DNA from 3 places in the Exiguobacterium sp. Helios genome. Region 1 is predicted to be linked to each of the others. Evidence: riboswitches for the same ligand, from Rfam matches in the RefSeq annotation. Region 1 holds a riboswitch; each other region holds the start of a gene.
The links. A riboswitch is a leader RNA that binds a small molecule or an ion and turns the genes downstream of it on or off. The one in region 1 is predicted to bind S-adenosylmethionine.
Positions count from the first base shown of each region.

Region 2: it holds a riboswitch for S-adenosylmethionine, as region 1 does, so the genes downstream of both, HNY42_RS13455 (methionine ABC transporter ATP-binding protein) here and HNY42_RS00985 (amino acid permease) in region 1, are expected to answer to the same signal.
Region 3: it holds a riboswitch for S-adenosylmethionine, as region 1 does, so the genes downstream of both, HNY42_RS03650 (2,3-diketo-5-methylthiopentyl-1-phosphate enolase) here and HNY42_RS00985 (amino acid permease) in region 1, are expected to answer to the same signal.

Region 1 covers NZ_CP053557.1:184,315-188,514, reverse strand. Annotated here, with positions in the region: gene HNY42_RS00995 (ketopantoate reductase family protein) at 1-632, shown strand, start outside; gene HNY42_RS00990 (polysaccharide pyruvyl transferase family protein) at 832-2,250, shown strand; SAM riboswitch class I at 2,360-2,461, shown strand; gene HNY42_RS00985 (amino acid permease) at 2,546-3,946, shown strand; gene mmuM (homocysteine S-methyltransferase) at 3,921-4,200, shown strand, end outside.
Region 2 covers NZ_CP053557.1:2,586,657-2,590,856, reverse strand. Annotated here, with positions in the region: gene HNY42_RS13465 (PLP-dependent cysteine synthase family protein) at 1-550, shown strand, start outside; gene HNY42_RS13460 (bifunctional cystathionine gamma-lyase/homocysteine desulfhydrase) at 543-1,709, shown strand; SAM riboswitch class I at 1,769-1,874, shown strand; gene HNY42_RS13455 (methionine ABC transporter ATP-binding protein) at 1,955-2,977, shown strand; gene HNY42_RS13450 (methionine ABC transporter permease) at 2,974-3,639, shown strand; gene HNY42_RS13445 (MetQ/NlpA family ABC transporter substrate-binding protein) at 3,674-4,200, shown strand, end outside.
Region 3 covers NZ_CP053557.1:689,068-693,267, forward strand. Annotated here, with positions in the region: gene HNY42_RS03640 (methylthioribulose 1-phosphate dehydratase) at 1-171, opposite strand, end outside; gene HNY42_RS03645 (2-hydroxy-3-keto-5-methylthiopentenyl-1-phosphate phosphatase) at 168-827, opposite strand; gene HNY42_RS03650 (2,3-diketo-5-methylthiopentyl-1-phosphate enolase) at 824-2,014, opposite strand; SAM riboswitch class I at 2,095-2,196, opposite strand; SAM riboswitch class I at 2,405-2,507, shown strand; gene mtnK (S-methyl-5-thioribose kinase) at 2,586-3,755, shown strand; gene mtnA (S-methyl-5-thioribose-1-phosphate isomerase) at 3,752-4,200, shown strand, end outside.

The sequences.
Region 1 (4,200 bases):
CATATATTTTGCCGTTGCTAAACGGAATGGCACATTTAAAGCAACTGGAGCAACACTTCGGAGCGGAACGTGTACTGGGCGGACTCTGCTTCATCGAATCAACGCTTGATGCACAAGGACACATCGTACAGACGAGTCCGTCCCATCATTTATTATTCGGTCCGTTACCGGGAACCCGGCCAGACCGTTTGGAAGAACTGAAGCAGCACCTAGAGGGGACACTAGCGCCGATTAAATACTCGGACTCGATTACCAGCGATATGTGGAATAAGTATCTGTTCATCACGACGTTTTCCGGTGTGACGTCGCTTTTCCGTTCAGCAATCGGTCCGATTCGTTCGCAGGAAGAAGGAATGATGATGATCCGCCGCCTGGCAACGGAAGCCAAAGAAGCGATGGAACGCCAAGGTGCTGTGTTCAGTGATGGGATTGAACAGATCCAACAGCAACAGATCGCACAAATGGATGAAACGATGAAGTCGTCCTTACAACGTGACATGGAGAAAGGTAATGAAGTCGAGTCAGCTCATTTGTTCGGCACACTTCTTTCGAAAGATGAAGCGACGCAAGTGATGTTGCCGGCGATTTATGCAAATCTCGAAATTTATCGTATGTCGAGAAAAGATGTTTAACTAGTTGTTATATAGGGAATATTCGTTAGGTTGTATTGAGCCTATATTTTTCATAATCCACAATAATGTGTAGTTTTCAGCTATTCGTTGACTTGCTGAATTGCATTCAACTATCCTTGAAAAGACAAGATGGTTAAAAAAGCAAAATATATTTTATATTTTTTAAATGAAAACAGAAGTGAGAGGGGAATTATTTTACATGAAACGTATTATTATCCGTGCGGGTATGACACCGTTTGAACAGTTCGACGCAGAATATTTGATGAAGCATAACTCAATCGGAGGGAACGTCGGAAACCTGATTTATCAATACAGTATTTTCCGCACCTTGATGACAGAGGGCACGACGATCACACCGGATTACTACTACTATGAAGAAGAGCGTGCAGATGAAATCAATGCGAACTTCGATTTATATGTCATTCCACTCGCTGATGCATTCCGTAAAGAATTCGTCCCGACACTTCGTAAATATACAAAATTGATTAAAAAACTAAAGATTCCGGTCGTCGTCATCGGTGTCGGTTTACGCGCACCGTTTGAAGCGAATTTAAACGACGGTTTCTCATTTGATGAAGACGTTAAAGCGTTTGTCAGCGCAGTTCTTGAGCGCTCAAGCATGCTTGGACTTCGCGGCGAAATCACATCAAAATATTTGACGCGTCTTGGTTTCCGCGAAGGAATCGATCACAAAGTCATCGGTTGCCCATCGATGTATGCGTTTGGTCGTGATTTGAAAATTCGTGAAACGAATATCACAAAAGATTCAATGATCGGTGTCAACTCGTCACGTCTTGCACCGCAAAACGTCCTTAACTTCATCACACGCGGAATGGAAGAGTACCCGAACCACTACTTCATCCCGCAATGGATGAAAGAGTTGCGTTTGACGTACACAGGAACACATCCGATTGCTGACTTATCCGTCACGAACTATCCGGTCAAGATGTCGGATCCGACTTACATGAACGACCGTGTCCGCTTCTTCTTAAACGCGCAGACATGGATCGACTTCTTGAAAGAAGCTGACTTCAGCTTCGGAGCACGTCTTCACGGTAACATCACGGCAACACTTGCCGGAACGCCAAGTATCCTGATTCCGAAAGATGCACGGATGCGCGAATTAACGGATTATCACCAATTGACACACATTTGGGCAAATGACATCACAGACAGCACACGCTTGTCGGATGTGATTGAGTCGGCTGACTTCCAAAGTCCGACACGTGTTCAAGCACGTAACTTTGATAACTTCGTGGAATTCCTGAATACAAATGATCTAGAACACATCTACAAAGAAACGAACTATCCGGAGAACGTTCCGTTTGATCGTGAAATGGCCAAAGCAGAGTTGCTTCCGGTCGTTAAACCGATCACAGGAATCAGTATCGAAGAAGCTGTTTCACGTTTTGAATCATACTTCCCAGCAGAAGAACAAAAAATCGTGGCAGCTCAAAAACGCGATAAAGCGAAAATGGCTGAAAAAGATAAGAAAATCAAATCACTTCAAGGCAAGTTGAACAGTCAAACAAAAGAAATGAAGCATCAACAAGGCACATTGAACCGGAAAGCGGTTCGCATGGCATTGAAGACAGCTGATTTGTTTGCGAAGAAATAAGCGACAGACGTCTTATACCGTTTTGGTGTAAGGCGTTTTTTTTTACATGATAAATTCTGAATTGTGTTGACAATTCAAAACAGGGTTGGTACTGTTATGAAAAATTACATTCTTATCCAGAGAGGTGGAGGGACTGGCCCTTTGAAGCCTCAGCAACAGGTCGAAAGATACTGTGCTAATTCCTGCGGGTGTTGTACCCGATCGATAAGCTTCCTTTGATTGTCGACCGACGCACCCATGCATGTGGGTGCGTTTTTTTTTAGTTTAACGAGAAAAAGAGGAGTGTGGAGGAGCAATGAAAGAAGGAACGTTTCGGCGGAAAATGGAATCCCGGCATATCGTCATGTTGTCACTCGGCGGTGTCATCGGGACCGGATTATTTTTAAGTACAGGCTATACGCTCGAGCAGGCCGGTCGGGTCGGCACGATTTTATCTTACCTGGTCGGAGCGCTGGCGGTTTATCTGGTAATGCTTTGTCTAGGGGAGCTGGCGGTACATATGCCGGAGACGGGTGCCTTTCACAGCTACGCGACGAAATATATTGGATCCGGAACAGGCTATACCGTCGCCTGGCTTTACTGGCTGACTTGGACGGTCGCGCTCGGTTCGGAATTTACGGCAGCCGGTTTATTGATGCAACGCTGGTTTCCGGATGTTCCGGTCTGGCTGTTCAGTGCTTTATTCGTCGTCATGATTTTAGGCATCAATGTCTTGACGGTCCGCTTGTTCGCGGAAGTTGAATTTTGGTTTTCTGCCGTCAAGGTGCTGACGATTTTAGTGTTCATCGTCTTAGGAACAGCAGCAATCGTCGGATTCTTGCCCCTCGCGGACGGCTCACAAGCACCGCTTCTCGCTCCGTTGACGGAGGGGGGCCTGTTTCCGAACGGAGCGTTCGCGATCTTGATGACGATGCTTGCCGTTAACTTTGCCTATTCCGGAACAGAGTTAATCGGGATTGCAGCAGGTGAGGCGGTCGATCCGAAACGGACGGTTCCTCTCGCCATTCGAACAACAGTCTTCCGGCTCGTCTTATTTTTTGTCGGGACGATCATTGTTCTTGCGATTCTGTTACCAAATGATTCAAAAGGAGTGCTTGAAAGTCCATTCGTTGCTGTGTTTGAACGGATCGGTCTTCCGTTTGCAGCAGACATCATGAACTTCGTCATCCTGACCGCGATTTTGTCAGCAGCGAACTCGGGTCTGTATGCCGCATCACGGATGCTCTGGTCTTTATCCGATCAACGGATGATTACGCCGTACTTTTCTAAATTAAATGCGAGCGGAGTGCCGATACGTGCCGTTCTCTTCAGTATGCTCGGTGGTCTGCTTGCCCTGTTCTCCAGCGTCTATGCACCGGGTTCCGTCTACATTGCGCTTGTCTCGATCTCGGGACTGGCAGTCGTCGTTGTCTGGATGAGTATCAGCGCCTCACAGTTCATGTTCCGCAAGCGCTATCTGCAAGAGGGGCATGATCTAAACGATTTGGTTTACCGGACGCCCTGGTATCCGTTTGTACCGATTCTGTCGTTTTTAATGTGTTTGGCTTCATTGATCGGAATCGCCTTTGATCCGACGCAACGGGTCGCCCTCTATTTCGGGGTTCCGTTTATCGCGGTCTGTTACATCGTTCATCATCTGACAAAAACATCATGGAAACGGAGTGTGGAAGATGTCAAAGAACAACAATCCAGTTGAACAACTGTTAAAAGAAAAACCCTATATTTTATTGGACGGAGCACTGGCGACGGAACTTGAACGCCATGGGAGAAATCTCGATGATCCGCTTTGGTCGGCCCGGGTACTGCTTGAAGAACCGGAACAGATTCACCGCGTCCATGCGGATTATTTTAAAATCGGGGCGGATTGTGCCATCACGTCCAGCTACCAAGCGAGTGTCGCCGGCTTCAGCAGCCGGGGGATTAAAGAAGAGGAAGCGATTGAACTGATGA
Region 2 (4,200 bases), 640 kb from region 1:
TGATAAAGCAAAAGAACTCGGACAAACGATTCCGAACAGTTATGTTCCGCTTCAATTCGAAAACGAAGAAAATCCGGTCACGTATCAGCGGACACTTGGTCCTGAGCTGATGGCGGAACTGGATCAGATTGATTGGTTCGTTGCCGGATGCGGGTCAGGCGGAACGTTTGCCGGAACAGCGGCCTATTTAAAAGAACGTCTCGGGACGAAAGGTGCAATCGTCGAACCGGAAGGCTCGGTCCTCAACGGGGGACCAGCCGGACCGCATAAGACGGAAGGTATCGGGACGGCCAAATGGCCAAGCCTCGTCTCGCGTGACTTAGTAGATGAAATTCATACGATTTCAGATCATGATGCCTTCACGAAAGTCCATGAATTGGCGGCTCGTGAAGGATTGCTCGTCGGCAGTTCGGCCGGCGCGGCACTCGTGGCAGCACTTGATCTGGCACATCGTTTTCCAGGCAGTACCATCGTCACCGTCTTCGCGGACAGTGCCGAACGGTATTTAAGCCAACAAATCTTTGAAAAGGTGGACGAGACACATGCGTAAAAAGACAGCATTGATTCATGGAGGAACAGGCGTCGATCGAGCAACAGGTGCCGTTACACCCCCGATTTATCAAACAAGCACATACAAACAGGAAAAAATCGGTCAGTTAAAAGAAGGATATGAGTATTCCCGGACAGCGAACCCGACACGGACGAGCATCGAACGTCTGATTGCCGATCTTGAAGGCGGTGCACGCGGTTTTGCCTTCGGATCAGGGATGGCAGCGATTCACGCTGTCTTTAACCTGCTCGAATCAGGTGACCACATCGTCATGACCGATGACGTCTACGGCGGGACATTCCGTTTGATGCAGCGTGTCTTACCGAAGTTCAACATCCAAGTGACATTCGTCGATACGACGGATCTCGCGGCGACAGAAGCTGCGGTGCAAGACAACACGAAGATGCTGTATGTCGAAACACCGACGAACCCGTTGTTGAAAGTTACAGATATCGCAGCAGTTGCTGAGATCGCGAAACGCAACAACTTGAAACTTGTCGTCGACAACACGTTTGCGACACCATACCTGCAGCAACCACTCGCACTCGGTGCAGATATCGTTCTTCACAGCGCGACAAAATACATCGGCGGTCACTCGGACGTCGTCGCCGGACTTGTCGTTGTCAACAGCGACGAGCTCGGAGAAGATCTTCACTTCATCCAGAACTCGACCGGCGGTATTCTTGGACCGCAGGACAGCTTCCTGCTCGTCCGTGGATTACGGACGCTTGGTATCCGGATGGATGCAATCGAAGAAACATCACACGATCTTGTTCAGTTCTTAAAGGAACAGGACGTCGTTTCAAACATCTTCTATCCGGGACTGGCATCACATCCGGGTCACGCGACACAACAGAAACAGGCGACCGGTTTCGGCGGAATGATCAGTTTTGATGTCGGTTCAGCAGAAAATGCGGAGAAACTCGTCGAAGCGACACATTTCTTCACATTGGCTGAAAGTCTTGGAGCGGTCGAGAGTTTGATTTCCGTTCCGGCACGGATGACGCATGCGTCGATTCCGGCAGAGCGTCGCGCAGAACTCGGAATTACAGATGGTCTCGTTCGGATCTCGGTCGGTCTTGAGGACGCGGAAGACTTGAAAGAAGATTTGGCACGTGCTTTCAGTCTGCTTCAGCCGGTTTCAGAAAAAACTGTTTGACAAGCAAAATAACCCCTGCTAATATTCAGATTATATTAAAAATAACTAAATACCGATAACTCTTATCGAGAGTGGTGGAGGGACTGGCCCGATGAAACCCGGCAACCGCGGAATTTATTCCGAAGTGGTGCTAATTCCAGCAGACGATTGTCTGCAAGATGAGAGCAAATGGTTTTGTGTACTGAAAAAGTGCGCGCGTTTGCTCTAAAACGTGCGCACTTTTTTTATGTTTAGGAGGGACCGTATTGATTCGCTTACAGGATGTAGGAAAGATTTATCGCTCGAAGCGCGGATCGGTTGAAGCCGTCGTCAATGTCGACTTGTCAATCGAGCGCGGTGAAATTTTTGGAATAATCGGTTATTCAGGGGCAGGGAAATCAACACTGATTCGTTTGCTGAACATGCTGGAGGCACCGACGAGCGGATCGATTCAAATCGACGGTGTCGAAATGACGACGCTCAAACCGAAAGAATTACGCGGCGTCCGCAAAAATGTCTCAATGGTATTCCAGCACTTTAATCTGCTGTGGTCACGGACCGTTGAAGAAAACATCATGTTCCCGCTCGAACTCGGCGGTTATCCGAAAGCCCGTCGCAAAGAACGAGTTGCTGAACTGATTCAACTCGTCGGACTCGACGGACGCGAAGGTGCTTACCCGTCGCAACTGTCAGGTGGACAAAAACAACGGGTCGGGATTGCCCGGGCACTGGCATCCAACCCAGATGTCTTACTCTGTGACGAAGCGACCAGTGCGCTGGATCCGAAAACGACGGACTCGATCCTCGAGTTGCTTGTCGACATCAACAAAAAATTAAAACTGACAATCGTCTTGATTACACATGAGATGCACGTCATTCAGAAAATCTGTCACCGGGTTGCCGTCATGGAAGCCGGGAAAATCGTCGAACAGGGACCGGTCGCAGAAGTGTTCCGTCACCCGAAACAGGCGATGACAAAAGAGTTCGTCAAACAGTTGACGTCACCATCTGAAAACGAATTGACGTTTGCGAAATTACGCGAACGCTACCCGACCGGAAAAATCGTCCAGCTGACGTTCGTCGGTTCGACGGCGGAAAGTCCGATCCTGGCCGAAGTCATGAAAGACTCGAACTTATTATTCAATATCATCGGCGGAAACGTCGGACAGACGCAGGACGGGGCACTTGGAACGCTGTTCATTCAGCTGCTCGGGTCGGAACAGGAAGCACAAGCGGTCATCGCCAAACTTCAAGCGAGTGACGTTGAAGTGGAGGTGGATCACCGATGAGTACATTTTTTACAGATGTGGATTGGGATATGGTTTGGGAAGCAACCCGCAGTACCGTCTATATGACGGCTGTTGCAGGACTCGCGACGTTCGTCCTCGGACTGGCGATCGGTCTGTTGTTATATGCGACGAACGAAGAATTGTTGTTTAAAAACCGGACACTCTATTCCGTACTCAGCTTTTTAGTCAATATATTCCGCTCGATCCCGTTTATCATTCTATTGATTCTGTTGATCCCGATCACGAAAATCATCGTCGGGTCATTCTTAGGACCAACGGCTGCATTACCTGCGTTAATTCTCGGTGCAGCACCGTTTTACGGCCGGATGGTCGAACTGGCACTTCGTGAAGTCGATAAGGGTGTCATCGAGGCGGCTGAATCGATGGGCGCAACGAAGTTCCAAATTATCTATAAAGTCCTGATTCCGGAAGCTTTGCCGGCAATCATCTCAGGAATCACCGTTACGCTTGTCGCACTCGTCGGTTACACGGCAATGGCCGGGTTAGCCGGTGGTGGTGGACTGGGAGACATGGCCTTCATCGAAGGATTCCAGCGTTCACAAAATAACATCACCGTCATCGCGACACTGTTGATTCTTGTCATCGTCTTCATCATTCAAATTATCGGTGACCTGCTTGTCAAAGCCATCGATAAACGGTAATACCTATCTTATTTAACCTTGGGAGGAATCATTCATGAAACTTTGGAAAAAATTCGTCGGCACAGCAGCCGTATCGGTCTTAGCAGTCAGTCTTGCAGCATGCGGAGAAGAATCTTCTTCAGGCGGCGGCGATTCAAAAACACTCGTCATCGGAGCGTCAAACGTTCCTCATGCTCAAATCTTGGAGCATGTTCAAAAAGAATATGAAGCAAAAGGCTATAAACTCGAAATCAAGAAGTTTCAGGATTATGTTCTTCCGAACAAAGCATTGGCTGAAAAAGAAATCGATGCGAACTATTTCCAACACGTGCCGTACCTTGAGCAACAGGAAAAAGAAAACAAAGACTATAAATTCGCGAGTGCCGGCGGCGTTCACGTTGAACCGCTCGGTGTCTATTCTAAAAAATACAAGTCTTTGGATAAACTGCCAAAAGGTGCAACGATCTTAACAAGCTCAAACGTTGCAGAACGCGGACGTGTCTTGACGTTCCTTCAAAACGAAGGGCTGATCAAGTTGAAAGACGGTAAAACAACAGATGCACAATTGAAAGATATCGTAGA
Region 3 (4,200 bases), 500 kb from region 1:
ATCGTTCGGCGTGTCCTGCCGTTTATCTTTGCCGCTGGCTGTCACAAGAAATTCCGTCGGACTGCTGTTCGTTCGAATGGCGAGGTTACCGCTCGTGCCGGGAAACCAGTCGCGTACGGCGAACTCCTGCTTGATGGCGCGGAGTTCTTCGTATCGTTTCAAGAATGTCATGCATGCACCCCCGTGGTCTGTAAGTGTTTGACGATGTCATAAAACGTTTCAAACGGCGTATAGGGAATACCGTGCTGTTCACAGAGTGTTATCAGATAATCCCGGGCATAGACGTGATCAGCCTTTTTCGCCAGTTCAAAATCCGTCACGGAATCGCCGATTGCGATGATCGAATCGCCGTCCTGCTTCAACTTCCGGGCGATTGACGTTTTACAACAGCCGCATTGATTGTTGCATGCCGCATCGCAAGCGTGTGGCCATTCAATCCGGACCGTCTCTTCACTGAAGTCACTGCCGTTGCAGTAAATCGTTTCATCTGTCAGTAAATCGGCAAGAATCGGTTGGACAAAAAAGTCAATCCCGCCGCTGACAATCGCAAAGTCGATTCCGTTTGATTTGGCAAAGGCGAGTAAGGTGTCGAAGCCGGGACGGATGACTGCCCGATTAATCAAAAAATCGATATACTCCTGTTTTCGATCTGAGGGCAACAATCGGAACATCTGTCCGACCCCGGACCGGATCGACAGCGAACGGTCGAGCACACCTTTTTTTAATGGTTCAAATGCTTCTTGCGGGGCAAACTCTTTCATCAAGGCGATGATGTTGTCGTGTTCCGTCACCGTGCCGTCGAAGTCACATAAAATCCGAGTCGTCATTTCGTGATCCCCCAGGCGTCAAGGGCGACCCGTAATTCTTCCTGCCGCGTTGCGGCACTTGTCAGCGATTCTCCGGTCAGTGCGGCGTCGAGCGCCTGACGGAATGCAAGGACACCGGCCGCTGCCCCTTGCGGATGACCGTGAACGCCGCCTCCGGCATTGATGACCGAATCGGTACCGAAATCACGGACGAGCTGAGCGACGAGGCCGGGATGGATGCCGGCGGACGGAACCGGCAGAATCGTCTTCGTTTCTCCGATTCGCGTCGCTTCAACGGCGATCCCGCGGGCCAAATCTTTGGCGAGTGCAACGTTACCATAGGGAGACGGGAACAATGTCAAGTCAGCACCGGCCAGTCGGGGTAACGTTCCAAGCAGAACAGGAGCCGAAATACCGTATTCAGGACTTGCGATCAAGGCACCGCTTAAGGCCGGGTGATTAAAAATCGGGACGGAAATGTCCGCATCGGCAGCCAACTCGCGCAGGACATCGAGTCCGTATGTAAACGTGTTGAGCAGGAAGGCCGTGGCACCTGCTTCAATCAGGCGTTTTGCCTGTTCCTTCAAGCCGAAGACGGGACCGCTTAACGTAATCGCATAAAGCGCCCGTTTGCCGGTGCGTTCATAATGGGCGTCGAGGACTTCCCGTCCGATCCGTGCCCGGTCGAGTGCCGGCGTCAACGGATTGTCGTATAGAATCTCATCATCTTTAACGAGATCGATGCCGCCCGCGAGCTGTGCTTCGAGTTGTTCCCGTAAAAAGACGAGGTCCCGTCCGATGACTCCTTTAAATATGCTCATCAACAGGGGACGGTCATGGACCTGAATCAATTGACGGACTCCTTCAATCCCGAATTTGGCACCGGGAAAGTCGTTCGTGAATGACGGGGGAAGCTGTAAGTCGGTTAACTTGATTTGTCCATCGAGCGACAGTTTACCGAAGACCGTCGTTAAGATAGCGGAAAAGTCCCGTGAGACGTTGTGTTCCGGATAACGGATCGTAATGTAACCTTTGCCGTCATGTTCTTCTGTATGGACGACCTGTCCTTTAAAGGATTCCAGTTGTTGTTGTTCCAAGTGATTTAAATCGGTCCATGAACCGACCGTCAGACCGAGCGCGATTTGCTCTGCCCGTTTCGGCAACTGATCGGTCGTTCCGAGTTGGTATGTTGCGGTAATGTACGCCATATGAATCGTCTCTCCCTTATTGAAAAATACAAAAATGGTCCCTCGTCAATGACAAGAGACCATGAAAAATTGCGCGTGGACTCTTATCTGTCAGCGTATTAGCTGCAAGAATTAGCACCGTGCCAAGTGGTCGGTTGCTGCGACATCGTAGGGCTCGTCCCTCCGTCTGCTCTTGATAAGAATTGGATGAAATTGTGAAATCTAATTGCAATTTTTACATGAGATCCATCACTTGTCAAACTATATTTTGAAAATTTATTTTTTTGAAAATACTTCTTCTATAGACGGTTCCGTTTTTGAATCCGTTTCACTAAAAATTGGAATTGACAGACGGCCAGCAACGCACGTAGTATTCAAATCAACATCAAATCACATGACAACTACATATGACTCTTATCGTGAGTTGGCAGAGGGAATTGGCCCGAAGACGCCGCAGCAACCGACCATCCGGCACGGTGCTACATCCAACAGACATTCGTCTGAGAGATAAGAGGACGGAGTATTCTGCCGCGCCTCTTTTCTTTGACGAAAAGAGGCGTTTTTTCGTGTGATCAACAAGGAGGAAACCAGAATGGGATACCAAGCATTTACAGTACAGGACGCGATTGAACGGGTCCGGACACTCGGATTAATCGGCAATGAACCGGTGACGGCAGAAGAGATCGGGGACGGGAATTTAAATCTCGTTTTCCGGATTCAGGAAGGAGAAAAACGGCTGATTTTAAAGCAGGCGTTGCCATATGCGAAAGTCGTCGGGGAAAGCTGGCCGCTGTCGCTCGAACGGGCCTGGATTGAACAATCGGCCTTAAAAGAATTCGCAAAAGTCGCTGTTCCTTTCGTTCCGCACGTCTACCATGCGAGCAAGGAAGAAGCGTTTACGGTGATGGAGGATTTGTCGCATTTAACGATCGCCCGGACCGGCTTGCTCGAAGGGGAAAAGTATCCGTTACTCGCGGAACACATCGGTTCGTACCTGGCGCGGACACTGTTTTATACGTCGGATTTTGCGCTTGGACCGGTCGCGAAAAAACAAGTGGCGCGGAACTACTACAATCCGGATCTCTGTGATATCACGGAAAAATTGATCTTCACAGACCCGTTTTATGATGCGGAAACGAATGCGATTGAAGCAGGCCTCGAAGCGGAAGCGGTTCGGTTATGGCAGGATGCAGAACTGAAACGCGAAGTCGCGAAACTGGAAACACTGTTCATCACAAAAGGTGATGCATTATTGCACGGTGACTTACATACCGGAAGTATTTTTGCTTCAGCCGATGAAACGAAAGTCATCGATCCCGAGTTCGCCTTTTACGGACCGTTTGGTTTTGATGTCGGACAATTCATCGCCCATCTCTGCTTTGCCGCGTATCCAAACTATGCCGAGTTACGGGATGGACGGGTGAAGGATATCGATACGTTTTGGCTGACCTTTGCGTCGACGTTCAAAGCATTATGGGAACGCGAAGCGGTAGAGCCGTTCCGTTCGGCGGGCGGACTTGTCGACGATGTCCTCAGTACGATTTTACAGGACGCACTGGGCTTTGCCGGTTGTGAGTTGATCCGGCGGACGATTGGATTGGCACCGGTTGCGGACCTCGAGAACATCACGGACGCGGGGGAACGACTTGAGCGGAAACGTCATGCGTTACGTCTTGGAGTGGCATTGATCAAACGCCGGACCGAATGCAAGACGTTCACCGATTTACGGAACTTCGATTTGACGGAGGAACTCAGCCGATGAGCCAATTCGTCCAAAGCATCATCTATGACAACGGGACGGTGACGATTTTGGATCAGACCCGGCTCCCGGAAGAAGAACGATACGAGGTTATCCATGACTTGGCGCAAGCGATTGACGCCATCAAACAATTACGTGTCCGCGGTGCCCCGGCCATCAGCCTGTTCGGCGGCTTCATCCTTGTGCAGGAAGCATTCCGCCGGACGACAGGGTCACTTTCTGAAGCGAAACAGGAACTGTTGACGGTGTCGGCCCAATTGCTCGCAACCCGGCCGACGGCGGTCAATTTGCGGAACGTGCTTGATGAGCTGAATCAAATTATTGTCTCGAGTACGGCGCTTGCCGAGTTACCAAAACGGTTGGAACAAAAGGCGCTCGAACTGTATGAAACGGATGCCAAGACATCCCGGCAAATCGGGATCCACGCATTGGAATTATTTGAGTCCGG